Chroogloeocystis siderophila 5.2 s.c.1: one gene and its partners. The protein of the gene in region 3 binds, or shares a complex with, the protein of the main gene of each other region. Links are inferred from orthologs where the notes say so. Each region holds a gene or a part of one and is shown on either strand. Other genes may lie near its edges. The genes, in order: ureA, NIES1031_RS13745 and ureC.

What was found.
Region 1: the proteins of ureC (region 3) and ureA are in contact, whole or in part, in a crystal structure (PDB 4CEU), measured with the Sporosarcina pasteurii proteins. The link is inferred for Chroogloeocystis siderophila 5.2 s.c.1 from one-to-one orthologs. Residues at the interface, in WP_115362090.1 of Sporosarcina pasteurii: Lys441, Phe442, Asp463, Pro464, Ser465, Ala466, Ser467, Ile468, Thr470, Pro471, Gln472, Pro473, Met475, Arg477, Gln565, Arg566, Tyr567, Phe568, Leu569, Phe570; in WP_115362093.1 of Sporosarcina pasteurii: Ala6, Glu9, Lys10, Ile13, Ala16, Leu19, Arg23, Asn31, Tyr32, Pro33, Glu34, Val36, Thr40, Met44, Met70, Glu71, Val73, Met76, Asp78, Gln81, Ala82, Glu83, Leu92.
Region 2: the proteins of ureC (region 3) and NIES1031_RS13745 are in contact, whole or in part, in a crystal structure (PDB 6ZO0), measured with the Sporosarcina pasteurii proteins. The link is inferred for Chroogloeocystis siderophila 5.2 s.c.1 from one-to-one orthologs. Residues at the interface, in WP_115362090.1 of Sporosarcina pasteurii: Met1, Lys2, Ile3, Asn4, Arg5, Gln6, Tyr8, Ala9, Tyr12, Gly13, Pro14, Thr15, Val16, Gly17, Asp18, Gln19, Val20, Arg21, Ala23, Asp24, Asp26, Trp28, Thr37, Tyr38, Gly39, Asp40, Glu41, Asn43, Gly47, Lys48; in WP_115364121.1 of Sporosarcina pasteurii: Val2, Pro3, Gly4, Glu5, Tyr6, Arg7, Val8, Ala9, Glu10, Gly11, Glu12, Ile13, Glu14, Ile15, Asn16, Arg19, Gly37, Ser38, His39, Ile40, Arg60, Asn62, Ile63, Pro64, Ser65, Gly66, Thr67, Leu84, Gly85, Gly86.

What each region holds. Positions count from the first base shown.
Region 1 is NZ_MRCC01000010.1:154,835-162,298, forward strand. Bases 1-2,948 are described here. They hold ureA (urease subunit gamma), read right to left. Parts: upstream 1,652-2,948; coding sequence 1,349-1,651; downstream 1-1,348. Other genes in these bases: NIES1031_RS13740 (response regulator transcription factor), read right to left, coding at 1-407; NIES1031_RS13745 (urease subunit beta), read right to left, coding at 710-1,021; NIES1031_RS13755 (urease accessory protein UreD), read right to left, coding at 1,657-2,523. Also shown: NIES1031_RS23820 (hypothetical protein), read left to right, coding at 3,119-3,583; NIES1031_RS23825 (hypothetical protein), read left to right, coding at 3,526-3,945; NIES1031_RS13765 (STAS domain-containing protein), read left to right, coding at 4,221-4,559; NIES1031_RS13770 (PP2C family protein-serine/threonine phosphatase), read right to left, coding at 4,780-5,952; NIES1031_RS13775 (ATP-binding protein), read left to right, coding at 6,055-6,495; NIES1031_RS13780 (PAS domain S-box protein), read right to left, coding at 6,475-7,464.
Region 2 is NZ_MRCC01000010.1:152,553-156,914, forward strand. The notes cover bases 1,648-4,362. They hold NIES1031_RS13745 (urease subunit beta), read right to left. Parts: upstream 3,304-4,362; coding sequence 2,992-3,303; downstream 1,648-2,991. Other genes in these bases: NIES1031_RS13735 (low molecular weight protein-tyrosine-phosphatase), read left to right, coding at 1,648-1,862; NIES1031_RS13740 (response regulator transcription factor), read right to left, coding at 2,027-2,689; ureA (urease subunit gamma), read right to left, coding at 3,631-3,933; NIES1031_RS13755 (urease accessory protein UreD), read right to left, coding at 3,939-4,362. Outside these bases: murB (UDP-N-acetylmuramate dehydrogenase), read left to right, coding at 1-646; NIES1031_RS13730 (YbaB/EbfC family nucleoid-associated protein), read left to right, coding at 802-1,152; more of NIES1031_RS13735, read left to right, coding at 1,371-1,647.
Region 3 is NZ_MRCC01000003.1:226,739-234,175, reverse strand. The notes cover bases 1-2,921. They hold ureC (urease subunit alpha), read left to right. Parts: upstream 1-566; coding sequence 567-2,276; downstream 2,277-2,921. Other genes in these bases: NIES1031_RS04450 (ATP-binding response regulator), read left to right, coding at 2,765-2,921; NIES1031_RS04460 (TM2 domain-containing protein), read left to right, coding at 1-412. In the rest of the region: more of NIES1031_RS04450, read left to right, coding at 2,922-3,874; NIES1031_RS04445 (aldehyde dehydrogenase), read left to right, coding at 4,128-5,504; NIES1031_RS04440 (sulfite oxidase-like oxidoreductase), read right to left, coding at 5,569-6,174; rpmF (50S ribosomal protein L32), read right to left, coding at 6,331-6,507; NIES1031_RS04430 (hypothetical protein), read right to left, coding at 6,684-7,437.

The DNA of each region.
Region 1 (7,464 bases), on a different replicon or contig from region 3:
TCTTCGTACGACAAACGTGCCTCTGATTGAATAATTTGCGATCGCTCTAGCAAATTACGAATCGCAGCACCAAGTTCATTTAATTCAAAAGGTTTAGGTAGATATAAATCAGCCCCTGATTGATAACCAGCGATTCTTTCTTCGGTTTTATTTCTTGCTGTTAAAAATATCACAGGTAACAAGCGAAACTTGGGATGCTGACGAACATGACGCACTAACTCATAGCCATTCATTCGTGGCATGACAATATCTGTCACCATTAAGTGAGGATGGTATGTTTCTACCATCGCCAACGCTTCTTGACCATCAGCGGCTGTTAGCACTGAATAGCCAGACATTTCCAAGTAGTCGCTGATCGACAAACGAGTTCCGAGATCGTCATCAACGACGAGAAGCGTCAAAGGCATGGATAATACGTAGTTAGCATTTCTAACCAAGGAACATATCGAAATTGGTGCATTCTACAACCGCAAGTACATATAAAGGTTGTTCATACATTGTATTAATAATCTTAAACTAAAGCTAATAATTCATCTTCTAACAAAGGTTAGGTTTGAAATTTAAACAAAAAATCACTCTTCACGCTGATTGTTTCCACTTATGGTTATGAGCGATACTCTAATAAAAAATTACCACTCGATAAAAATCAATATAAGAATCAAGTGGAAAGCTGATTGATGTGATTGCGATAAATTATTAAACGTGCAGTTTAGCCCTCTAACGCGCCGTTAACTCTACCATTGAAGCCATAGATGTGACGACTGCCAACTACAGGGACTAAAACCACTTCTTTCTCGTCTCCAGGTTCAAAGCGTACTGCTGTACCCGCAGGAATATCCAGCCGCATCCCGCGCGATCGCGCACGATCAAAGTCTAACGCTTGATTTACTTCATAAAAATGAAAGTGCGAACCAACTTGAATCGGGCGATCGCCGCGATTAGCAACTTTAATTCGTAGGGTTTGACGCCCCGCATTGAGTTCTATATCACCTTGTTGTACTAACAACTCTCCTGGAATCATTGCGCTTCGATTAATGTAGACGTTCTTGAATTCTACTCTTCTATTTATTTCAGGACAAACTCATAGCACTTAATTAGCTAAGAGTGAATTTTCAAACTCTAAAATTGTTCACATTTCATTATATCAGCGGATAATTTTGCTTTGTTATAACTATTCTTTTTCTGTTACTTGCAGCAATGGCTAACGTTTCAAGCATTGTAGCTTTGATAAACAAATAACCGATTTCCTATTTAATTAAATACAAAAAATCGAAATTAGAGGAAACTTCTACGCGCCACTATCGCCCTATGTCTTCGTTATTGAAAAATCAAATATGTACAGTTTAAATCAGCGAATGGGATTATGAACGGTGACGAGTTTTGTTCCATCAGGAAATGTTGCTTCAACTTGCACTTCTAGTATCATTTCCGCGACACCATCCATGACTTCTGCGCGGGTTAACAAATTTGTACCAAAACTCATCAATTCTGCAACCGTACGTCCGTCGCGCGCGCCTTCTAAAATTGCCGCAGAAATATAGGCTACCGCTTCAGGATAATTTAATTTTAAGCCTCGTTGTTTGCGTCGTTCGGCGAGTAAAGCAGCAGTAAAAATAAGTAGCTTATCTTTTTCTTGTGGTGTCAGTTGCATAAAAGTCAGTTCCTTTCGATTTGCCAAACTCGCGATTGATAGCCTGGTTTTCCTAGCGAAGATAATCGTAGCAAATGCCAAATTTCAGTAAACCATTGGCGCACCTCAGTTGTCGAGTCACCGCGATAGCGACAGAGTAAACCTGTCGTTAAGCGCGTAACACCGGCTTCGCCTTGGTTCAGCGTGGATAACATTCTCACCTTTTCTACCACGTCAGGTGATACAGGTTGTCCAATCCAAACAAAACTGCCAATGATCGATTTTCCAGCTAAACCATGAGGGCTATCGATAACTTTCGCATCTGGGCGTAACTGTTGGCGATCTATCCATAAAGGACGTTGTTGCTGCCAAACTTCGGTATGCGATCGCCAGTTTCCCTGTAAAAACTTCTCTCCCCTAGCACTGCGACCAAAGCGGGTAATTTCCCAGCCTGTCCAGGTAGCACCAGGTGCTAATTCTACACGTAAATCCTGCCGATAGATTGCACCATTAAACACAATAGTTTCTTGCGGAAACCACTCTAAGCAAGCATTACTGTCAACTTGTACCTGAATATTCTGCCCGGCTTCCCAGCCATTACTGCGATAAATCTTACTGGCAGCGGCGGTTGTAATAAGTGTGTGCGCTTTTTGTTGTAGGTGAAAATTAAGCGAAAGCTTGTCGCCACCGACAACACCACCAGCGGTGTGTAAAATGACGCTATGACAAACTTCTGCTCCTTCGGGATAAAAAGGTCTTTGGACTTTTAACGGTGCTTGCATTTGTTGGTGAGTTACTGTCGTCGCACCATCAACCCAGTTATACACCATATTTAAGCTACCGTGCCAAGAATTAGGCTCCTGAGAATTGTTGAGTTCTAGCAAGCGCGACATATTTTGATGACCTTATGCAGGTAGTGTGACACGTTAGGCACAAATCTTTTGAATTCTATAGCGTAAATTTGCTTAATTATAAAATTTGAAATCATGAACCTAGCAAGCTTTCTCAGTAAGAACTCGGTTGGATGCTTTGCTAAGTTAGCGCTAGTTTTGTTGTCATGGTGAATTATCTACAATCTGCAATTATGTCATCAGTAAATATGAAACGAAGTCATCCATTGACGGACTATGTATTTTAGTTTGCGACAATGGAGCATAATTGGCAGCTTGAGCATATGGATATTAGCAGCAACTCAATCAAACGCTGCTACTGGGAAGTTTTCCCTTTCAGTTCCCAATTCTGGGGGAGAACCTACAGAAAAACGTCTGTTCACTGGGGATAGCGGGGCAAGTCACACTCTGTCCAATATTAATTGCTGCACCTGAAAACTTCAATCCCAGCCTGCGATCGCCGCCGCCACTACCACCAAAACCTCCACAAGATTTAAGCGTACCACCTACAGTTACCGAATCAACGACAGCACCTGTTTTAGAAAGTATTCAAACTGACTTTCGCCATCAGACAGATAACTTTGGCGATCGCAATTTATTGATTGAGCCAACAATCCAGTTTCGTCTATCTAATGATGCAACTCTCACGTTCAAGACAGGATTTAATTACTTTGACGAACCGACTCTTGCATCGATTACAAATATTCCGTTTCAAGTAGGATGGGCGGGAAAAGTTGGTGAGATGACACTACAAACCGCAGTGGCGGTTGATATATTTGATCGTCTACCGCCAGCACTCAATTTTAGTGCGAAACTTGATGCTCCAATTGTCGTAAAAGTTGCACCTTCCGGTGAATTGCGATCAGGTGTTGTGTTATCAGCGGCTTTGGAACAGGGTTCGTATAAATTTAATGCGCAAACGTTAGAAAATCAAATTACAGCTTGGCGATTGGAACCAAGTTTATATTGGCAAATTGATCGCGATACCAGCTTTTTTTTTCGACATTGCGCTGGGGTAGTTACAACGATGGTAATTCAGAGTGGCAATCTTTTAGTCGGTTAGAGCGTCAATTTGGTCAATTTAGCGTTGCAGCAAATTTATTCACTTGGAATTATACAAACGACTTTGAACGCACGAGTGGTTGCTTTTCGCTACCAGATTTTTTAGTTTATAACGCTGAGGTAGCTTGGGAAGGAGACGTTTTTAATTTTTTACGTTGCCGACTTGCGGCTAATTTAGGACAACAACGCCTGCGAGGAGAAATGGACAACGCGAATAGTTATCAAGCGCGATGTACAGCAAAAATTTCTAATGATATTGAAGCAGACCTTGATTATAGCTTTAGTAACGCCCGCAATCAAGATACTGGCGGTAGTGCTTACGGTGGCAGTTCGCTAACAGGTCAAGTGCGGATTAGCTTTTAGTGTCGGTGTATTGATTCTATTTTGCGACTGGGAAGAATAAAGTTGTAAGGCGGGTCAAGTGCAATTGCAAACTTAATGAGGCTTCACTTTCATGAATTCTGATAAAGCTAATAATATGCTTTAGCATTCATTATTATTTAAGTACTGAATTGAGGTGAATGAATATCATGTTGAAGAAAACGTAAATAAGTCATTATTTATGTAAAATCCCTGTATTTATATCTTGCCGATAAATTAAATCAATGCCAAAATAGCAAAGTGAAAATAAGTTGACAATAAAACTAAAAACTATGAATTCTATCAAAATTGTGCAGCCTTTAGGTATTTTAGATGGTATTAGAGGTAATCAATTTCGGCGAGAAGTTAGTGATGTCGTTGCTGCTGGTGCTGATATTGTATTAATTGATCTGCAAAAGGTGAATTTTATTGATAGTTCTGGTTTAGGAGCTTTAGTTTCTGCAATGAAAACAGTACGTAGTGCTGGTGGGAAACTATTTGTTTGTTCAGTCAACAATCAGGTAAAAATGTTATTTGAACTAACAAAAATGGATCGCGTTTTTGAGGTTTTTGCCGATCAAGATGAATTTAATCAAAGAGTCTTAGCCAACAAGTAGTTGATTTTCTCATATTTATAGAAAATAAGATTATTTTGCTCAATTTAACTGAACAAAATAATGATTTACATTAAAATTATTCAACTTTTGGACTTTCTCAATTGTTACTTGAAATAACCAATATGTACAAAATTTTCTAAATATTTAGTAACCCAATCAGCAAGATTTTAAAGTAGTAGTGAGTAATTTCGTATAATTTCATAATTAGGTTCAAATCGAATCACTTAAAATTAATTCTTATTAAAGAAAGGTCATCATCAAAATTATTGCCATGATTTAAAGCTTGAAGCTGGTTTAGGATCTGCTTCAAATGTATGTTTTGTTGGTGTGAATCGACTATCAACCGGATGAAGGCTTTTTTTCCCCAAATCCTACCATCAGGTTGAAAAATTTCGTAAGCGCCATCACTAAAAATATATACAGTACTCTTTTCTTGTAAATATATAACGTCTTGTTCAAATTCAGTCTCAGGTAAAAAGCCGATAGGTAAACCTGATGAATCTAACTGCTTGACTTGCAGATTTGCAGTCGTACTTGCTAATAAAATAGCGGGTGGATGACCAGCACTAGCATAACTAAGTTGGCGCTGAATGCGATTATATACTCCATACCAGATTGTGAAGTATTTTTCGCCATGGTCGCTCATTTGAAAAGTGTTATTCAGCGATTTTAAAACTGCATTAGGTTGATAAAAATTGGTGTTAGGCAAAGATTGCGATCGCAACATATTTAGTACTGACACAGATAGCAATGCTGAACCTACACCGTGTCCTGAAACATCGAGTAAATAAATAACTAAATGCTGGTCATCTAACCAGTAGTAATCAAAGCAATCGCCTCCGAGTTGCGTGGAAGGAATAAATAAGCTTTCGGTTGTTACAGTTCCTTTAAGGGGTGCAGGAAGAAGCGATCGCACATAGCTACTTGCTTCGGCTAATTCGGTTTCTAAAAGTTGTTTTTGATGTTGTAAATCTTGATTGAGTTTTTCTAAAGATTGCTTTTGGGCTTGTAAATCTTGATTGAGTTGATATAAACGTAATCCTGCTCGTACTCGTGCTTTTAATTCATTGACGTCAATTGGTTTCGCTAAGAAATCATCGGCTCCCGCATCAAGCCCCATGATTCGATCTTCAACTTTTCCACGTGCAGTGAGTAGAATAAAAAAAGTCGTAGCTAGTTTTGGATTAGCTTTGATTAAACGACATACATCCAGTCCATTCAAATGAGTCATCATCCAATCACAAATAATTAGCGCTGGATGTATTTGTTGTGCTTGGCTAATTCCCGCTTCACCATCACTAACAACTATGACATCATAGCCTTGGTTTTGTAATGCTCTTTTGAGGACTACTCGAATTGTAGGATCGTCATCAATAATGAGGATTTTAAACATAAAAAAAATAAATATTCACGTGTGTAAAAACTTATTAATTTTGCTTTAGTGATTTAAATCTGCTATAGTTTATATATTATTTAAAATTTGGTTGATTGACAATTGTTTAACAAAATAAATCTCCAAGTTAATACCGATCTTTCAGTTGCATCGCAGGTTATTTCATGGTTTGAGCAATTAAATTATCCAGAGAATACTGATATAAAAATATGGTGGCAGTGTCAAACATTGCTACAAGAAGGTTTTACGAATATTGTCGAGCACGCGCATCGAGGGCTGCCTAAAGAAACTCCGATTTTATTAGAAGCAATCAGAAATACTGAGGCAATAGAAATTTATATTTGGGCATACGGTGTAGCGTTTGACATAGAGCAAAAACTCAAAGAACTTCCTGAGATTGAAAAAAATGAGGGTGAGAGAGGACGCGGTTTGAAGATTATGTCTTTACTCGCGGATGAGATCAGCTATACACGTGTAGCAGGCGATCGCTACTGCTTGTATATGAAAAAAAAACTGCATAACTTAAACATTTTGAGCGATTAAAAAACTTTGAAGACGCTTATTAAATGCTTCAATTTCTGCGGCTAACTCATTAGCACCTATCATATTTTGACTGCGCATTTTTTGTTCAAGTGTTGCAGCAGCTACGTGCATAGGTGTAGCTCCAACATTAGCGCTAGCACCTTTAAGATGATGGGCTTGTTGCTCAATTTGCTGCAAATCAGCGTTAGCAATTGCTGTTTTTAAGATTTCCAAACGTGCTTGGGTATCTTCAACAAACATCTGTAATAATTCAATTTCAAATTCTTTGCTACCTTCTGAAAGTTGATGCAGTTGTTGCCAGTCAATTAAGCGAACGACAGAATTAGTTATTGTGTCTTGCTGTACAGTTGCTGCTTGTTCTAAATGACAACTCCAACGCTCTACTACCGCAGCTAACTTTTCTTTGATGACTGGTTTGCTAAGATAATCATTCATCCCTGCATCGAGACACCTTTGTTGGTCTTCTTGCATTGCATTAGCTGTCATTGCCACAATGATTGGTTGTCGCTCATTCGCAAAACGGCTTTTTCCCCAGCGGCGAATTTCGATTGTTGCTGCGATACCATCAAGAGTTGGCATTTGGCAATCCATCAAAATTAAGTCGTAGGGATTTTTTTCAATTAGGTCTAAAACTTCCTGTCCATTTGCAGCAACATCAGCAGTATATCCCAAAGCTTGAAGTTGCTTGAGCGCGACTTTTTGATTAATTAAGTTATCTTCAGCTAGCAAAATTTTTAGTTTAGATGTATGATTTGGTGATTCAGTGGAAGCTAGTAGTTGGGGGGCGATCGCATGATTATTTGCACTACTTAAACGGTTTAGCTCAGTTTGCGCTTCTAAGCGAGTCATAATAGTATTTAGCAATTTGTAAGGAACTTTTTCTAGTAGTGCCAACACTTCTTTGCCATTTGTGGCAATATCTGCGGTGTAGCTTAAGCTGCGGAGTTGATATTTGTCGTTAACCGCAAT
Region 2 (4,362 bases), on a different replicon or contig from region 3:
CACAGTTGCTGCGGGAGAACCTTTACCACGTTTAGCATGGCAAGCGGCTGAACGCGGTTGGCAAGGCTTAGAATGGGCTGTAGGTATTCCTGGTAGTGTCGGGGGCGCGGTAGTCATGAACGCTGGCGCGCATAAAAGCTGTATCGCTGATATCTTGGTAAGCGCTCAGGTTCTTTCTCCTAACGGTGAGGTAGAAACGCTCGCGCCGGAACAATTAGAATACCGCTATCGGACATCGGTACTGCAAGCAAATATCGCTGCTGGCTTGGGTAAACCTCTACGTTTAGTAACTCAAGCCACCTTTCAACTGCAACCAGGTGCTGACCCTGAGCAAGTTCTAGCAACTACTAGCCAACACCTCGAACAACGCCGCACAAGCCAACCGTACCATTTGCCAAGTTGTGGTAGCGTGTTCCGCAATCCTTTACCGTATACTGCTGGATGGTTAATCGAGCAAACAGGTCTTAAAGGCTACAAAATCGGTGGCGCACAAATCGCTGAACGCCACGCCAACTTTATTCTTAACTGTGGCGGTGCTAAAGCCAGCGACATTTTGCAGTTAGTTAACCATATTCAAGACCAAGTACAGCAGCATTGGTCTATTTTGTTAGAGCCAGAAGTAAAAATCTTGGGTGAATTTGACTAGAAAAAGCAGGAATCAGGATGATTTTCTGACTTGTCTACACCCCTGACCTCCGACCTCTGACCTCCGACCCCTTTACAAATCCTCTCAACTCGATATCAGGGCATCTATAATTTAATGGAACTTTGTATCCAATTTGCAACGCGGTCAATCTTTATATGACACAAGGAAAAGGTTTTGGCTTCGGTATAGGGAAAATGAAAGAACTAGCCGATGCTTTTAAAAAGGCACAACAAGTACAAGAAGGTGCCAAAAGGCTGCAAGAAGAACTTGAGCAAATGCAGATCGCTGGCGAAGCTGGCGGTGGGTTAGTTAAGGTCGTCCTTAGCGGTAATCAAGAGCCTCAGAGTGTTGAAATAGCCCCAGAAGCACTCAATGAAGGCGCAGAAGTACTTTCGGATCTAGTCACCATAGCTATGAAAGATGCTTACAACAAATCTACCGCTACAATGCGCGAACGCATGGAAGAATTAACAAGCGGTTTAGAATTGCCAGGAATGGGAATGTAAACTAAGAGCTAGGGGCGAGGAGCAACGGGGGAGTGAAAGAGTAACTAGTGGAAGAGTTTTGGAAAGCGAAGAAAGATGTTAGAGGCATTTATTAAAAGAAGTGTTTTAACTTATAACTCTCTTAAACTCATCACTCTCAACGAGTAACTCATCACTCTAACTACTATCCTCTGCTTTCCATCCCCTGAACTCCGACCTCTGACCTCTAACTCCTCAAAATGCCTTACAAACTGCTATTTGTTTGTCTTGGAAATATCTGTCGTTCTCCGGCAGCGGAGAATATCATGAATCATCTACTTGATGAGGAAAACCTCAACGGAAGTATTATCTGTGACTCAGCAGGTACAGGTGGTTATCACATCGGAAGTCCACCAGATCGACGCATGGCGATCGCCGCAGCAAGTAAGTTGGGAATTAAACTCCAAGGAAATGCACGGAAGTTACAGAAGTCTGATTTGGAAGAATTTGATTTAATTCTGGCAATGGACCGCGAAAATTACCAAGATATTCTCGCACTTGATCGCACTGGTCAATATCGCGAGAAAGTACGGTTAATGTGTGACTATTGCTCGCAGCATAACATTGAAGAAGTCCCAGACCCTTATTATGGAGGCGCACAAGGCTTTAACTACGTTATTGATATTCTCCTTGATGCTTGCACTGGCTTACTTCAAGAAGTTAAAGACGTATCATCCTTGAATCATCATTAGACCTACTGCATGAATGTGATTGTGAATAAATTCGCAACTAATTAAAGCCTGTCTACTTCCGTGGACTGACTATTAAAAGTCTTGTTTAAGTGTACCTTCGGACACTTTGTTTTGTAGTCCCCAACTTCAGTTGGAAGGCATTTGTGATTCATGCAGGAAGTCTATTATTGTAATAGGCGGTATTTCATCACAAAACCAACTAATTCGGCACGATTACTCGTTGAGGTTTTCCGAAACAAGCTACTGACATATTTTTCAACTGTACGCGGACTGAGGTGCAATCGACTGCCAATTTCAGCGTTGGAAAGACCGTGCGTTAGTAAAACGGCGACTTGTTGTTCGCGTTGAGTTAGCTTGATAGGAACTTCTAGCGTTTCCCCTTCGTGTCCTACTAAAGTGTGGGAATTCACCCGTAAACCTTCTTCGTACGACAAACGTGCCTCTGATTGAATAATTTGCGATCGCTCTAGCAAATTACGAATCGCAGCACCAAGTTCATTTAATTCAAAAGGTTTAGGTAGATATAAATCAGCCCCTGATTGATAACCAGCGATTCTTTCTTCGGTTTTATTTCTTGCTGTTAAAAATATCACAGGTAACAAGCGAAACTTGGGATGCTGACGAACATGACGCACTAACTCATAGCCATTCATTCGTGGCATGACAATATCTGTCACCATTAAGTGAGGATGGTATGTTTCTACCATCGCCAACGCTTCTTGACCATCAGCGGCTGTTAGCACTGAATAGCCAGACATTTCCAAGTAGTCGCTGATCGACAAACGAGTTCCGAGATCGTCATCAACGACGAGAAGCGTCAAAGGCATGGATAATACGTAGTTAGCATTTCTAACCAAGGAACATATCGAAATTGGTGCATTCTACAACCGCAAGTACATATAAAGGTTGTTCATACATTGTATTAATAATCTTAAACTAAAGCTAATAATTCATCTTCTAACAAAGGTTAGGTTTGAAATTTAAACAAAAAATCACTCTTCACGCTGATTGTTTCCACTTATGGTTATGAGCGATACTCTAATAAAAAATTACCACTCGATAAAAATCAATATAAGAATCAAGTGGAAAGCTGATTGATGTGATTGCGATAAATTATTAAACGTGCAGTTTAGCCCTCTAACGCGCCGTTAACTCTACCATTGAAGCCATAGATGTGACGACTGCCAACTACAGGGACTAAAACCACTTCTTTCTCGTCTCCAGGTTCAAAGCGTACTGCTGTACCCGCAGGAATATCCAGCCGCATCCCGCGCGATCGCGCACGATCAAAGTCTAACGCTTGATTTACTTCATAAAAATGAAAGTGCGAACCAACTTGAATCGGGCGATCGCCGCGATTAGCAACTTTAATTCGTAGGGTTTGACGCCCCGCATTGAGTTCTATATCACCTTGTTGTACTAACAACTCTCCTGGAATCATTGCGCTTCGATTAATGTAGACGTTCTTGAATTCTACTCTTCTATTTATTTCAGGACAAACTCATAGCACTTAATTAGCTAAGAGTGAATTTTCAAACTCTAAAATTGTTCACATTTCATTATATCAGCGGATAATTTTGCTTTGTTATAACTATTCTTTTTCTGTTACTTGCAGCAATGGCTAACGTTTCAAGCATTGTAGCTTTGATAAACAAATAACCGATTTCCTATTTAATTAAATACAAAAAATCGAAATTAGAGGAAACTTCTACGCGCCACTATCGCCCTATGTCTTCGTTATTGAAAAATCAAATATGTACAGTTTAAATCAGCGAATGGGATTATGAACGGTGACGAGTTTTGTTCCATCAGGAAATGTTGCTTCAACTTGCACTTCTAGTATCATTTCCGCGACACCATCCATGACTTCTGCGCGGGTTAACAAATTTGTACCAAAACTCATCAATTCTGCAACCGTACGTCCGTCGCGCGCGCCTTCTAAAATTGCCGCAGAAATATAGGCTACCGCTTCAGGATAATTTAATTTTAAGCCTCGTTGTTTGCGTCGTTCGGCGAGTAAAGCAGCAGTAAAAATAAGTAGCTTATCTTTTTCTTGTGGTGTCAGTTGCATAAAAGTCAGTTCCTTTCGATTTGCCAAACTCGCGATTGATAGCCTGGTTTTCCTAGCGAAGATAATCGTAGCAAATGCCAAATTTCAGTAAACCATTGGCGCACCTCAGTTGTCGAGTCACCGCGATAGCGACAGAGTAAACCTGTCGTTAAGCGCGTAACACCGGCTTCGCCTTGGTTCAGCGTGGATAACATTCTCACCTTTTCTACCACGTCAGGTGATACAGGTTGTCCAATCCAAACAAAACTGCCAATGATCGATTTTCCAGCTAAACCATGAGGGCTATCGATAACTTTCGCATCTGGGCGTAACTGTTGGCGATCTATCCATAAAGGACGTTGTTGCTGCCAAACTTCGGTATGCGATCGCCAGTTTCCCTGTAAAAACTTCTCTCCCCTAGCACTGCGACCAAAGCGGGTAATTTCCCAG
Region 3 (7,437 bases):
ATTTTACACTGGTCACATGACCAGTGGTTTGGTTTATCTTTTCACATTCGGTTTTCTTGGTGTTGGTCAACTGATAGACCTAGCTTTCATTCCTAGCATGGTGAATCGGCGTAATATTTATCTACGAGGACTACACGCCCAACAATCGCTGGAGTTAAATATTGGCAATATTCCTCGTCAGCAAAAGTTTCAAGCAAATGCCTCACCTTCAACAGCACATAGTCCGATGCAAAAGTTACTGCTAGCAGCTAAAAAAAACGGCGGACAACTATCGATCGCACAAGCAGCTATGTACACTGGGCTAGACCCGAAAGAAGCAAAAAAACTACTGCAAGAAGCTGAAAAAGTAGGATGCGCTGAAATTTGCAACGATCCTGTAACAGGTGCAATTCGTTATCGGTTTGATATATGAGTCTGAGATGAGAATGCAGTCAATGCTTTGTAAGGAGGCGATCGCATTTGCTTGATTATCTTGTGGTTCAACAGCTTTTATCTCAGCACTAGAACAGGCTAAAATACCGAAGTTTCTACTTTTAAATAACCTGTAAAAGTAAAAGGAGCATCGCATGAGTTATCGCATGGATCGTCGTGCTTACGCTGAGACATTTGGTCCGACAGTAGGCGATCGCGTGCGACTTGCAGATACCGAATTGATTATCGAAGTCGAACAAGACCTGACAACCTACGGTGATGAAGTCAAATTTGGCGGTGGTAAAGTGATTCGCGATGGTATGGGACAATCGCCAGTAGCGAATGCGGATGGTGCGGTCGATGTTGTGATTACAAATGCGTTAATTCTCGATTGGTGGGGAATCGTTAAAGCTGATATTGGCATTAAAGACGGCAAGATTTTCAAAATTGGCAAAGCGGGAAATCCTTACATTCAAGACAACGTAGATATCATTATTGGTCCTGGTACAGAAGCGATCGCCTCAGAAGGAATGATCCTCACGGCTGGCGGAATTGACGCGCACATTCACTTTATTTGTCCGCAACAGATTGAAACCGCGATCGCTTCTGGAGTCACGACAATGATCGGCGGCGGAACAGGTCCAGCGACAGGAACAAATGCGACAACTTGCACGCCAGGACCGTGGAATATTTACCGAATGCTGCAAGCTGCGGATGCCTTTCCAGTTAATTTAGGCTTTTTAGGGAAAGGAAATAGCAGTCAGCCGCAAGGACTTGTCGAACAATTACAAGCAGGTGCAATGGGCTTAAAACTTCATGAGGATTGGGGAACAACTCCCGCCGCGATTGATGTTTGCCTAAGTGTTGCCGATGAATACGACGTGCAAGTCGCGATTCACACTGATACACTCAACGAAGCCGGATTTGTCGAAGATACGATCGCCGCTTTCAAAAACCGTGTGATTCATACTTATCATACCGAGGGTGCGGGTGGCGGTCATGCACCAGATATCATCAAAGTTTGTGGAGAAGCCAACGTTTTACCTTCTTCTACCAATCCTACACGCCCTTATACGCTAAATACGCTGGACGAACACTTAGATATGTTGATGGTATGCCATCACCTCGATCCAGGAATTGCGGAAGATGTGGCGTTTGCTGAGTCGCGAATTCGTCGCGAAACAATCGCAGCAGAGGACATATTACACGATCTTGGTGCGTTTAGCATGATTTCTTCTGACTCACAGGCAATGGGAAGAGTCGGAGAAGTGATTATTCGGACTTGGCAAACCGCGCACAAAATGAAAGAACAGCGCGGTTCCCTCGCGGAAGATACCGCAGCAAACGACAACTTTCGTGCCAAGCGCTATGTTGCTAAATATACGATTAACCCCGCGATCGCGCATGGGATTTCTGAATATGTCGGTTCCGTAGAAGAAGGGAAACTTGCGGATTTGTGTTTGTGGCGTCCGGCGTTTTTTGGTGTCAAGCCGGAGATTGTCATCAAAGGCGGGGCGATCGCTTATGCGCAGATGGGAGACGCAAACGCGAGTATCCCTACACCACAACCTGTACATATGCGTCCAATGTTTGCAAGTTTTGGTGGGGCAATCGCCACAACTTCGCTGACTTTTGTTTCACAAGCCGCAAAAGACTTAGGAATCTCTCAACAACTTAACTTACAAAAAAACATCGTTGCTGTGTCTGGGACTCGCCAGCTAAGCAAAAGAGAAATGAAATTAAATGACTTTTTGCCTCACATCGAAGTCGATCCAGAAACTTATGAAGTCAAGGCAAATGGTGAATTACTCACGTGCGAACCTGCAACAACTTTACCTTTAGCACAACGCTACTTTCTCTTCTAAATTTGTTGGCTTGCACCTAAATCATCAACTTGTGTGAATGTAGGTTTATTCTTTTGAACAATCGTTAATCAAAAATCTACTACACATCGAATTACGGATAGTGCCTTACCTATCTGGTCAATGATTGCCGATGGTTACAGATATCGGAGTTTCACTCAAGAAAGATAAAGTTAATTTCTAAATTGCAGCAATTAAATTAGACAGCTAGCATCAGTTCGAGTTTGCTCTGCACGTATTAGCTGCTGTATCCTTTTGTTTATCTGTAGCTGCTGTTTGAGCGTACTATGGCTTTGCTGCTGATGACTAACTTGAATAGTAGTGAATCTCTTGAGTTAAGCAATCAATGGATTTGAACAAAATCATCTACTAGCAAGTTGGTATAAAAATAATCCTTCGTAGGTAGGAGGTCAAGCGCGCAGTTAGGAGGAAAAATAATACAGATGCAAGCTGTTAATAAAAATTAACTTAAGTATAAACATCTCTATTCCATGTCTTTCCAACCCTCTCGTGACAATATTCTTGTTGTAGACGATTCTCCAGATAATGTTTTTCTGATCCAAACTATTCTGGAAGAAGAAGGCTATAACATCTCCACTGCTGAGGATGGTCCTACAGCGTTAAGACTCGTTGAACAGTCGCCGCCACACTTGGTACTCCTTGATGTAATGATGCCAGGAATGGATGGTTTTGAGGTGACGCAACGCATCCGCCGTAACAATCAACTACCATTTATCCCAATTTTGCTGATTACAGCGTACGATCAGCCGAGTGTAGCCCAAGGATTAGACATGGGTGCAGACGATTTCATTCGTAAACCTGTGGAAGTTGATGAATTATTGGCACGCGTGCGATCGCTATTACGGCTAAAACACAGTGTAGACGAGCGCGACCAAATAGCCCGCCAACGCGAAGATTTTGTCTCGCGCCTAACGCACGATTTACGTACTCCTTTAGTCGCCGCAGATAGAATGCTGATGCTGTTTCAACAAGGTGCATTAGGCGAACTTTCACCGACGATGAAAGAAGCGATTACGACCATGGCACGTAGTAATCAAAACTTATTGCAAATGGTGAATACCTTATTAGAAGTGTACCGTTTTGAGGCAGATCGTAAAGTCTTAAACTTCGTGCCGGTTAATTTGCAAGAGGTACTATCCGAGGTTGTGAAGGAATTAGAACCGCTGGCGCAAGAAAAAAACCTACCTCTACAGTTTGAGGCGGAGGCGCCAGTCAACCTGAAAGTGATTGGCGATCGCTTGGAAATTCACCGTTTATTTACAAACTTAGTCGGAAATGCCATTAAGTTTACTGACTCTGGTTCGGTAAAGGTACGGATGAAGCCGTCTGAGAATGAAAACTCAGACGCATACATTACAGTTGAAGTTGCAGACACGGGTACAGGTATTCCTCAAGAAGAACAAGCGACCTTATTTGAAAGATTTCGCCAAGGAAGCCACAAACGTTCTGGTAGCGGTTTAGGACTTTACCTTTCACGTAGAATTGTAGAAGCTCACCAAGGTACGATCAATGTTAAATCAACGCCTGGTCAAGGTAGTGTGTTTATCGTTGACTTACCGATTGCTCAGTACATTCAGTGATAATTTCCTTCCTAATTAACTAGCTGGCTTAAATACCAGCTGGTACTAAAATAATAAAATTGTTCCCTTGGCTACAGCTAACTTAAACAACTATTAATCTCCCTTTGTCAATTAGAAATCATAAATCAATAGCATAATCAATTTATCTTAAGTATATAGTTAGCTTATCAATAACAAGAAGTTCAGGCTTGAAAATAGCCTGTAAAATAAAAATATTAAGAGATTATAAAAAGCTTAAAGTCAGAGGATATCGATGCTTGCTGAACTATCTATAAATGACATTATCCGCAGACAGCGTATTTGTTTCCAGAGTGGGAAAACAAAAAGTGTTGAGTTTCGGATTGAACAATTAAAAACGCTAAAGCGAGCAATTCAAGAGAATACAGACAGTATTGTAAAGGCGCTCAAAAAAGATTTATATAAACCAGAATTAGAAACATATGCTACAGAGATTAGCATTATACGAGAAATTGATTATGCATTGAAACATATTAAATCATGGGTAAAGCCCAAGAAAGTACGTCTTCCCCTCGAACAACTTCCTGGAACTGGATACATCTATCCCGAACCATTAGGAGTTGTCTTAGTTATTGGTCCGTGGAATTACCCGTTTCAGTTAATCATAGCGCCTTTAATTGGTGCGATCGCTGCTGGCAATTGTGTTATTGTTAAGCCTTCTGAAATTGCGCCAAACACCTCAGCAGTTGTTTCACAAATTGTTCAGAAATACTTTGACCCAACCTATATTGCGGTAGTAGAAGGCGGTATTGATGTTAGTAAACAACTCCTAGCAGAAAAGTTCGATCATATCTTTTTTACAGGTGGTACAGCCGTCGGTAAAATTGTGATGGAAGCCGCCGCAAAACATCTTACACCAGTCACTTTAGAATTAGGCGGTAAAAGTCCTTGCATTGTAGACAGCGATATTAATCTTGAACATACTGCGCGCAGAATAGCTTGGGGTAAATTTATCAACGCTGGACAAACGTGCATTGCACCCGATTATCTTTTAGTCAATCGTCAAATCAAGCCACAACTGCTTGATAGCTTACAAAAAGTTATCAAAGAATTTTATGGCGAAGATCCGCAACAGAGTTCTGACTATGCCAGAATTGTCAATCAAAAACAATTTTCACGTTTAGCCGAATTACTACACGATGGAGAAATCGTTACCGGAGGAACTACCAATTCGCGTGACTTTTATATTGCTCCAACGATTATTGATCGCGTCTCACTGGAAAAGCCAGTGATGCAAGAAGAAATTTTTGGTCCAATTTTACCAATTATCGAATACAGCGATTTGAGCGAAGCGATCGCCATTATCAACGAAAAGCCAAAACCTTTAGCGTTGTACTTGTTTTCGCGCAACAAGGATATTCAACAGCGAGTTTTACAAGAAACTTCTTCTGGCGGTGTTTGTATTAACGACACTGTAATGCAAGTTGGCGTTTCATCTTTACCGTTTGGTGGTGTCGGAGATAGCGGAATCGGAAGATACCACGGTAAGGCGAGTTTTGATACGTTATCGCATGAAAAAAGCGTCTTAAAGAAATCTTTTTGGCTTGATTTAAAATGGCGTTATGCGCCCTATGCAGGTAAACTAGACTTAATCAAACGGTTAATCGGCTAGTTGAAGAGGTCAGGGGTCGGTGTTTAAAACATCACTCCTTCCCCTGATTGTTACTTATGAAACTTTACAACCCAAAGAAACCACTATAGCGTTCTTCCGCCCAGGGTTCGCCGCGTCGGTGATAGCCGTTACGTTCCCAAAAGCCCGACTCTTCATGGTCGAGAAATTCCAAACCGTTGATCCACTTAGCGCTTTTCCAAGCATACAGATGCGGAACAACCAGCCGCAATGGACCGCCATGTTCTGCGGGTAGCGGTTCGCCAAATAGCGTATGCGCAAAAAAGTTTTCTTCACGAACAAAGTCTTCCAAGGGAAGATTTGTGGTGTAACCTCCGTAGCAGTGTTCCATCACATGGATTGCTTTGGGGTCAACCTCGATTAACTGCATAAAATCTGTCACCTTGACGCCAGTCCACTTTACATCGAGTTTAGACCAGCGCGTTACGCAATGAAAATCCGCAGTAAATTCGTGTTGTGGCAGTGCCATAAAATCGGACATAGTAAACGTCGCCGGTTTGGCTAGACCCCATACCCGAAACCGCCATTCTTCTAAGTCAATTTTGGGCGTTTGACCGTAGGTTAAGACGGGAAACCCTTTTGTTAAATACTGACCAGGTGGAACGCGATCGCTTTGTTCGCCTCCTGGTTTTTGAAAAAATTTTCCTAGCATTTGCTTGGGTAGATTACGTTGTGAGATATACTTAACTTCATTTTGAGATAAAACTCTTGAAATAGGCAGGAGAAAACCTCAAGCTGAAGCTTTGATCATCTTGATATTTACCTAACAACGCTTATTGCTACTTGTCACAATCAAGTCAACGCGTGTCTATTCCTCGTCTTCAGTTTCTTCTTCCTTGGAAGGATAGACAAACGTAGAGCGTCCAGTCAAAATTGATTTGCCTAAAGACAGCGCTTTTTGTGCTTCCACTGCTGCTTTACGTCTCCAAGTTGCTCTTCTTTGGTCGCGTTTCGATTTAGATGTCTTCTTCTTAGGAACAGCCATAATACGTTACACCGCTTTTCACAACCTTTCTATTCTAGAGCATGAATACTACTACACAGTTGTGTTGTGGCAAAAACCTCTAAATCACGCAATTTACAAAAGTAAGTAGGCAACCCTGATATAATAATCTGTCTTTGATTCAATACTTCAATCACCAAATAGCATCGCAAGACGAGTTAGTTTTGGTTAACTTCCGGAATATTCCCCAACGAAGCATCATTTGTTGGTATTGGTGAAGTTGGCACATTCGGATTTAGATTATTAGGTTGCAGTGTGGTACTTGGATCTGTTGTGCTATTGACTGGAACTATATTCGGAGTAGTATTATTACTTGTCTCTGGAACAGGAGCGTCACCAGGGATGAGTGTGGGTAATTCAGGAGTTGGTGTTTCTACAGGTACGATCGCGGGTGCTTCGATTCCTGCATCTTCAGGCATTTCTTCTATTGTTTGTGCTGGTTTATTATCAGACTCGCGAATGAACCGATCTATTTGCTCCATTTCTGGCGTGATTTCAGGAGTCGCCGTAGTCGTCGTTTGCGGCTGATTTGTGTTTCCTGGAACGCTATCAAATCCCAACAGCATTTTTGCGGTTGAGAAGTATTTCATTTGGTCTTTCGTTTCTGCTTTACTGTACTGCCATTCGTTACGGCTAATTTCTAGAGACAAAACAGGCGCGATCGCACCGTAACTATCTGCAACAATCATGACTGATATTGCGGGTGTATGTCGATCCTGACTAAAGCGTTGTTTCACCGCAGTCACGGCGACAGTTTCTGCCCGATTCATCAAACTTTCGTAGCTTTCCTGCGGCTGCCGATTAACTTTAAGATTCATGCGCGCTGGTGTAACTTGCGTCGTTGAAATCGGTTGTGTTGTTTGTGCGATCGCTTGAAAATTTCCTAAAACCTCCCCTCCTAGTCCAACTAAT